DNA from 2 places in the Undibacterium sp. Ren11W genome. Region 2 is predicted to be linked to the other one. Evidence: predicted binding sites of a transcription regulator. Region 2 holds the regulator's gene; the other holds the start of a gene.
The links. The regulator LexA, encoded in region 2, represses DNA repair genes until DNA is damaged. The targets are predictions, from matches to a motif close to ACTGTATNNNNATACAGT.
Positions count from the first base shown of each region.

Region 1: ruvA (Holliday junction branch migration protein RuvA) is a predicted target of LexA. The motif match lies at 3,346-3,363, and genes of this name have one in related genera.

Region 1 is NZ_JBMPPB010000007.1:233,180-237,695, reverse strand. It holds gene ACO0K8_RS16410 (diguanylate cyclase domain-containing protein) at 1-617, shown strand, start outside; gene ACO0K8_RS16405 (tRNA-uridine aminocarboxypropyltransferase) at 580-1,191, opposite strand; gene ACO0K8_RS16400 (TonB family protein) at 1,220-3,178, opposite strand; gene ruvA (Holliday junction branch migration protein RuvA) at 3,378-3,959, shown strand; gene ruvB (Holliday junction branch migration DNA helicase RuvB) at 3,969-4,516, shown strand, end outside.
Region 2 is NZ_JBMPPB010000001.1:137,616-142,131, forward strand. It holds gene lon (endopeptidase La) at 1-1,864, shown strand, start outside; gene lexA (transcriptional repressor LexA) at 2,077-2,733, opposite strand; gene rpsF (30S ribosomal protein S6) at 2,995-3,363, shown strand; gene priB (primosomal replication protein N) at 3,393-3,707, shown strand; gene rpsR (30S ribosomal protein S18) at 3,717-4,001, shown strand; gene rplI (50S ribosomal protein L9) at 4,015-4,467, shown strand.

The sequences.
Region 1 (4,516 bases), on a different contig from region 2:
AAGCGATGCATACAGAAATGCTACACACTGCTGGCGAGCGAGATAAATTGCATTCATTGGCGCATAGCGATCCTCTGACTGGTCTACCAAACCGACGCGAAATTCATACTGCAATTGCCAACGCCTTAGCGCTAAGTACGCCAGAAAAAATCGTTGCCGTCTACATGCTCGATCTCGATGGCTTCAAACTGGTCAATGATCAATACGGGCACGACGTCGGAGATGAATTACTGATCTCGGTCGCCAGACGGCTGCAGGCAAACTTAAGGCCTAACGATATCGTTGCGCGCCTGGGCGGTGATGAATTCGTGGTCATGGCGAAGGAATTAAGTAGTCCGCAAGAAGCGCAAGATCTTGCCGAAAAACTGCTTAGTGCGTTTAACTATGCCTTTATTTTGTCCAATCAAACCTGTAGGGTCGGTCTCACTATTGGCTACGCGCTTGCGCCTTTTGATGGTCAACTGACATCTGAACTACTCAAGCGTGCCGATGCCGCCATGTATTGTGGCAAACAAGATGGAAAGCATTGTGCACGACGCGGTGAAATCTCAGAAAATCAAGGCTTGCTTTTCAAAAACCCTAGCCTGGAATCTCATACAGACTCTGCTGCTGCCTGATAAAGCCATCAAATGCTGCTAGTAGCGGCTGGTATTTTTCCGTGTTATTTTCCAGCAGCATCAACGCTTGGCAAGATGCCTCCAGCGTAGAAAGTTGGTCAGGCCTATGCGCTTTTCGAATGCGATATTGTGAGCTCGGCATATCGTTCAGAGCCAACCTAGGAAGGCTTTGCAAAAGCGGATTTTGATAGAGCATCTTGCGGCTTTTACGCCAGGTTCCGTCCAATACAATCAAACGCAATTGATCGGGCGACGCCAAACATCGCGCATCAAAGGGTGGCGACTCGGCCACACCATTCTGACCTTCAGAGCGCTCGGGATAGAGTAACAGTGTCGTCTTCTCAGTCGCAAATAAGATACTCCGCAAACACTCAATTTCAAATTTTTCAGCAATATGCATTTGACTGTCAGCCAGGCTGAGGTGCAGTAAGCGCGCACTGCCTTTGGCATGGTGCTGCTCCAGCGGATGCTGCAAGATGATCAGCTCGACCTCTGGGCGGATCGCCACAATCCATTGACATATGCAGGCACTCGCAGGACGCAAGCAGCGCGTGCAAATCGCTCTGCGACTCATTGATAGATGCGAAGTCAAGCTCATCTTCTTAGCGCAATTCTTCCAGAATTTTTAAGGTTTCGTCAAAATTCCAGACTCGCCGGATTTCTATCACGTCGTATTTTGCCGCGATATTCGGCGGGAAAGCGGCGTACGGAGCATTCACCCGCACGATACGTTTGACCGCCTCATCCAAATCCGCACGCCCGCTAGAGCGGATAATCGTGACGTCTTCGACACTGCCATCACTACGTAACGCCACCACCACCACAGGGTCGCCACGGGCTTTATCTTTGGCTGTCTGGGAGTAGTTTAAATTGCCATTGCGCTCAACTTTTTGACGCCATCCATCGACATACATACGCAAGGGTATTTCTCTTTCTATACTTCCAAAAATACTGCGTCGGCGATCATCCTGTTGATTGCGCGGCACAGGTGGAGCACCACGCAATACATCCATACCGCGCAGTTGCTCCCTGGCGCGACTGGCCAGATCATTACTAAAGATATCCTTAGCGCGTGCGACACCATCAGACTTTCCTGACCCACCGAACACATCATCGTTGGTCTTGCCTTGACTTGCTGCCTTGCTGGCTGCGGCCTTTGCAGCATCATTTAGTGCGCGCTCACGCTCCCTTTGCTCAGAGACTTTTTGTTCTGCTAGCTTTTGTTCTGCTAGCTTTTGTTCTGCTAGCTTTTGTTCTGCTAGCTTTTGTTCCGCTAGCTTTTGTTCCGCTAGCTTTTGTTCCGCTAGCTTTTGTTCTGCTAGCTTTTGCTCAACCAACTTTTGCTCTGCCTGTTTTAACTCCACGCGCTTTTGTTCAGCTTGCTTTTGCTCCGCTTGTTTTTGAACATTCAGATCTTCGAGTTTCTGTCGTGCGATGAACTCTTCTTTTTGTTTGGCGAGCAACTGATCTTGCTGCTGACGTAATTGCGCTTGCTGTTTTTGTTGCTGCTTTAATTGCTCGTCCAACGCTTTTTTAGCATCTAGAGCTAGCGTCAATTGATGCTCTTTTGCCTGCGCCTCCAGGTGTTTGCGCTGCATTAATTGTTCCTGTTGCTCCTGTTGCTGAGCTGCGAGCGCAGCGGCTTTCTGGGCGACTTTTTCGGCGTTTTCCTGTGCCAATTGGCGCGCATCTTCTTCCTGCTTTTTCGCTATTTTTTTCTTTTGCAAAGACTGCTCCGCGGCTACTGCCTCTTGCTGCTGCCTTAATGCTTCGCCTTTTTGCTCCGCCTTCTGCTGTAGCAATTGCGCGCTCTTCAGCGCCAACTGCTGAGCCTGCGCATCACGCATAGCTTGCGCTTCTGCATCGATCAAGGCTTGTTTTAGGCTTGCTTCTTTTTCTCTATTGAGCGCTATTTCGGCCAGTTTCGCCTGGGCTGCTTGCGCCTCTAATGCGGAATTTTTTTCTTCTACCAGTGCCAATATCGCCTCTTCTTTTTGTTTGGCGATTTTACTGTCACTTGCTTTATGTTCAGGCTCTTCTGGGCTAGCCGCAGGCACAACAAAACTATCCTCAGTTTTTTGATCTTGAGCGATGACACGTACAGGTGTTTCGACAGATTCACGCGCCGCCAATGGTGCGGGCAGAACAGGCAAAGCAAGCGCACTAATCTGCTCTACCGGCTTATTTTTTTTCAGCTTTTTTGGTTTTTGCACAGCCTTGCTCGCCGATGGAACAGGCGCAACAGGAACCGCCAATGCCATCAACTGCAATCCAGAAATTTGCGCAGATTTAGTCGCTGCCAATGTGGGGGACGCCGTAGCAACCGCCTCCTCAGGCTGAGGTGATGGCAAAGCCAGCTGTATTTGTAGATCTGGCGGCGGCAAGTCTAAACGGCGCTTGCTCCAGGGAGTTGCCAGTCCTGGTAAGCCTAAGCCTGGAATGCCAAACTGCAAAGACAAGACCAGCGCATGACAAAGTAGCGACAGCACCACGCCTATGATCAGGCGTTTATTCGCAATATCCTTAGTGACAGCCGAGGTTGATCCTGTAGAAAAACGCATGCAAGTAATTGTAAGCAAAGAGAGGTTGTCAGCGCGCATTATCGCATGCGAGTCAGGGATTTCACTAAGTTAGGCTGCTGGGCTGTTCTCATAACTGATAATCCCCAAGAAACGCGTGTATCACCAGTGCGCGGCACTCGTCAATACCGTCAGAATCGGTTACTATCACTGCTTATTCATACAGTATGAGAGCAGACTCATGATAGGTCGCATCGCAGGCATCCTCATTGAAAAAAATCCCCCGCAATTATTAGTCGATTGTCAGGGTGTGGGTTATGAAATCGATGTCCCCATGAGTACGTTTTACAATCTTCCAGCATTAGGTGAGAAAGTCATACTGCTCACCCATCTGGCGATACGCGAAGATGCGCATGTCTTGTTTGGCTTCGGCAGCTCAGAAGAGCGCGCCACCTTTCGCCAGTTAATCAAAATTAGCGGAGTCGGTTCGCGTACCGCGCTGGCAATTTTATCCGGCATGTCGGTGGCCGATCTGGCGCAAGCGATTACCCTGCAGGAAGCCGGCCGCCTGACCCGAGTGCCGGGCATAGGTAAAAAAACTGCCGAGCGCTTGCTACTGGAGTTAAAAGGTAAATTGGGTGCAGACCTGGGTGCCACTAGCGCAGCGATTGCCGCAGGTGACCACAGTTCAGATATCCTCAATGCCTTGCTGGCACTCGGTTATTCCGACAAAGAAGCCTTGCTGGCGATGAAGTCAGTGCCGGCAGGTTCTGGCGTCTCGGATGGCATCAAGCTGGCACTTAAATCGCTGTCTAAAGCATAAAACAAAGCCATGAGCATACAGACCGATAATTTTTCTTCCGCAGTCAGCGAAACCCGCATTATCTCGGCCACGCCTTCTTCGCCGCAAGAAGAAGCAATAGAACGCGCCTTGCGCCCCAAGCAGCTCGATGAATACGTAGGCCAGGAAAAAATTCGAGGCCAGCTAGAGATCTTTATCAGTGCTGCCAAGAAGCGTAGCGAAGCACTCGATCACACCTTGCTATTCGGCCCGCCGGGCTTGGGTAAAACTACGCTGGCGCACATCATCGCGCGTGAAATGGGTGTTAATTTGCGCCAAACCTCGGGCCCGGTACTAGAGCGCGCCGGCGATCTGGCGGCACTACTGACCAATCTGGAGGCGAATGACGTCTTATTCATCGATGAGATTCATAGGCTCTCGCCGGTAGTCGAAGAGATTTTATATCCTGCACTGGAAGACTATCAGATCGACATCATGATAGGTGAAGGTCCAGCAGCGCGCTCGGTCAAACTCGATCTGCAACCCTTCACACTGGTGGGTGCCACCACCCGCGCCGGTATGTTGACCAATCCTTTGCG
Region 2 (4,516 bases):
AGTGATACTGGAGATTTTTAGTGTCGCGAAACGTCTCGAGCATTTGCTGGGGCAGTTGGAGGGTGAGCTAGATATCTTGCAAGTTGAGAAGCGTATCCGTGGGCGTGTGAAGCGGCAGATGGAAAAGTCACAGCGTGAGTACTATTTGAATGAGCAGGTAAAAGCGATTCAAAAAGAGCTGGGCGAAGGCGAAGAGGGCGCCGATATTGATGAGCTTGAGAAAAAAATTGTTGCGGCGAAAATGCCTAAAGAGGCGCGCGATAAGGCAATGAATGAGCTGAAGAAGCTCAAAATGATGTCTCCTATGTCGGCTGAGGCGACCGTGGTGCGTAATTATATTGACACTATCGTAAATTTGCCTTGGAAGAAGAAATCTAAGGTGAACAATGATTTAACCAATGCCGAAAAAGTATTGGAAGACGACCATTACGGTCTAGATAAGGTCAAAGAACGCATCTTGGAATATCTCGCCGTACAGCAACGTGTCGATAAGTTGAAGGCGCCTATACTTTGTTTCGTTGGTCCTCCTGGTGTCGGTAAAACGTCCCTTGGCCAATCCATTGCTCGCGCTACAAATCGTAAGTTTGTGCGTATGGCGCTCGGTGGCGTCAGGGACGAGGCCGAGATTCGTGGGCATCGGCGTACCTATATCGGCTCTATGCCAGGCAAGATCTTGCAGAGTCTGGCAAAGGTAGGTGTGCGCAATCCTTTGTTCTTGCTCGATGAAGTCGATAAGATGGGGGCTGATTTCCGTGGCGATCCGTCCTCTGCTTTGCTGGAGGTCTTGGATCCAGAGCAAAATCATACTTTTTCGGATCATTACATTGAGGTTGATTTCGATTTGTCAGATGTGATGTTCGTCGCTACTTCAAACTCATATAACATCCCGGCCGCGCTGCTAGACAGGATGGAAGTGATACGTTTGTCTGGCTACACTGAGGATGAAAAGACCAGTATCGCACAGCGTTATTTGTTGCCGAAACAGATAAAAAATAACGGTCTTAAAGAAGAAGAAATTACCATCGCAGAAACCGCAATACGCGACATTATTCGTTATTACACACGTGAAGCAGGGGTGCGTTCACTTGAGCGCGAAATCTCCAAGATCTGTCGCAAGGTCGTGAAGATGTTGTTGCTTAAGAAGACCGAAAAGAAAGCCACCATCAATTCGAAAAATATCGACAAATACCTTGGTGTGCGTCGTTATGATTTCGGTGTGGCAGTCAAAGACAATCAGGTTGGGCAAGTTGTGGGTTTGGCGTGGACTGAGGTCGGCGGTGATTTATTGACGATAGAAGCCGTAGCAATGCCGGGTAAGGGGGGCGTGATACGCACTGGCACCTTGGGTGATGTGATGAAAGAGTCGATCGAAGCTGCCCGTACAGTGGTGCGTAGTCGCGCTAAGCGCTTGGGGATTAAAGCGGATGTGTTCGAAAAAAGTGACATTCATATTCATGTTCCTGAAGGTGCTACGCCGAAGGATGGACCTTCGGCCGGTATCGCGATGACGACCGCTTTGGTTTCTATCTTCACTGGCATACCTGTAAGAGCTGATGTGGCGATGACTGGTGAGATTACCTTGAGAGGCGAGGTCTTGCCTATTGGTGGGCTGAAAGAGAAATTACTAGCAGCTCATCGCGGCGGGATCAAGACAGTGTTAATACCTGAGGAGAATGCGAAAGATTTGACTGATATCCCGGACAATGTCAAAAATAAACTGGAAATTATCCCAGTGCGTTGGATAGATAAAGTCTTGGAAATTGCCTTGGAACGTCAACCTGTGGCATTGACTGATGAGGACGTGGCGCTCGCCGCTACTGCAAAGCCAGATGCTGCAGTCGAGGCTTCGACAATTAAGCATTAATGCCGTATTGGGTCTGTGCTTGTATTGGCATAGGCATCAATGCCTAATAAAAAACGCCCGATAATTTATCGGGCGTTTTTTATTGACAGACTTACTTCTATTGAATGGATTGCTGTTTTAAAAGCGGCATGTCCGAAGCGCAATCTGCATGCGGGCCGCAGCATGCCTGGCTCGAAAGCCGCATGGATAGGGCGCCTTGGCGCTATGCCTCTTTAAGACCAACTGCGCAGTAGCCCAACGGCCAAGCCTTCCAGTGAAAAATCGGTTTCGGTGTCGCTGACTTTGATAATTGGATAATCTGGATTTTCTGGGATTAACTCTATGCCAGTGCTGGTTTTTTTGTAGCGTTTGACGGTGACGTCATCCCCTAGTCTGGCAACCACGATTTGTCCATTGCGGGCCGTATCTGATTTTTTCACAGCTAATAAATCGCCGTCCAAAATACCCGCGTCACGCATTGACAAGCCACGTACTTTAAGCAGGAAATCCGGTTTTGCGGAAAAAAGAGCTGGATCCACATTGTAGGTGGCCTCTACATGCTCAGTAGCGAGTATTGGTGAGCCAGCGGCAACTCGCCCAACCAATGGCAGGCTCAATTGCATCAGGGCTGGATGTGGCAATGCCATTTGTATTCCAGGCATGTGGCTAGATAGTTCGGATTCTAGGAGTCGTATGCCACGTGAGGTGCCTGCTGCTATTTCGATTACGCCTTTTCGCGCTAGTGCCTGCAGGTGTTCTTCTGCTGCGTTGGTCGAGCGAAATCCAAGTTCTGTTGCGATTTCTGCTCGCGTCGGCGGGAAGCCTGTGTTTTGAATGGCATCCTTGATCAGGTTCAGGATCTGCTCTTGGCGAGCGGTAAGTTTCAGCATGATGGTTCTTTCAATTAGCTGTATGTATATGCAGACTGTATTTTTATACAGTAAAGTCACTTATGCAAGTAAAACCTGTTAAAAACTCAGGAATAAATGATTTAACTGATACAGGCTCTGCTAGGGTGCTAGTTGAATTCTCCTCATTCATAGAACTAATTGTACAAAATTTGAAAATCGGTTACTATTGTCGGCTTTCCTCTTCCCGCACTCGTCTTGACGCCGAGGCGGGCATCTTTTTATTGTCCACAAGGAGAATATATGCGTCATTATGAAATAGTATTTATCGTACACCCGGATCAAAGCGAGCAAGTGCCTGCAATGATCGAACGCTACAAAGCTAGCGTTACTACACGTGGTGGTCAAATCCATCGCGTTGAAGACTGGGGTCGCCGTCAACTTGCCTACATCGTTCAGAAATTGGCTAAAGCTCACTATGTTTGCATGAACATAGAGTGTGATGCTGAAACTTTGCTTGAGTTGGAAACAGCATTCAAATTTAACGATGCCGTTTTGCGTCACCTCACAGTTAAAATGAAAAAAGCTGAAACAGCGCCATCTCCAATGATGAAAGCAGTTCAGAAAGAAGATGCAGCTAAGACGCAACGCGTTGAAGCACCTGCAGCTTAATAGTTTTAACGAAGGACGCGTAATTATTTGTGAATGAGCTTAAAGTCGTTGCTAGCATTGCAGAAAAATCAGCGCTGCGTTATACGCCAGCCGGAATTCCGATAGCAACTGCGGTATTAATGCATCACTCTAAGCAAGAACAGGCGAGCACCCAGCGCCAGGTTGAATTTGAAATCACTGCAGTTGCTGCAGGCGCTATTTCTAAGCGATTCCTGGAAATACAATTGGGTGTCACGATGTTATTCACAGGTTTTTTAGCGCGTAAAAATCGCAACAGCAAAAGTCTCGTTTTTCATATCACTGATTTTCAGGAAAATGAGTTCGAGACACCTTTACTAGATTAGGAGCCTAAAATGGCATTCGGTAAAAAATTTGATAAAAGCAAACTGAAGCAAAAGCGTCAGCAACAAAATCCATTGTTCAAACGCAAGAAGTTCTGCCGTTTTTCAGCAGGACATGTAGCTGCAGTTGATTATAAAGACATCGATACACTGAAAGACTTCGTGCAAGAAAACGGCAAAATCATGCCAGCACGTTTGACTGGCACTGTAGCCTTGTACCAGCGCCAAGTTGATACAGCGATCAAGCGTGCACGCTACCTTGCGTTGCTGCCGTACACTGATCTGCATACAGCGTAATTAGGAGAAAAATATGCAAATTATTCTGATGGATAAAGTCGTTAATCTCGGCAATCTGGGTGATGTAGTTCGTGTTAAAGATGGTTATGCACGTAACTTTTTGATTCCACAACGTATGGCTCGCCGTGCAACTGCTGCTGCAATCGCTGAATTCGAAGCGAAGCGCGCTGAGTTGGAAAAAGCTGCTGCTGCTAAATTGGCTGCCGCACAAGCGCAAGGCGAAAAATTGAGTGGTTTGACAGTTCAAATCTCACAAAAGTCTGGTGTTGATGGTCGTTTGTTTGGTTCCGTAACCAATTCAGACATCGCAGATGCATTGACTAAGCAAGGTTTTGCAGTTGAGAAATCACAAGTGCGTTTGCCATTGGGTCCTTTGAAGACTGCTGGCGATCACTCTGTATCAGTTGCGTTGCACACTGATGTCGTAGTAGATGTCATCGTTGCGGTATTGGGCGAACACGCTTAATTAATATACTTAATTAAGTACGCAAAAAAAAGCCGGGTTTTCCCGGCTT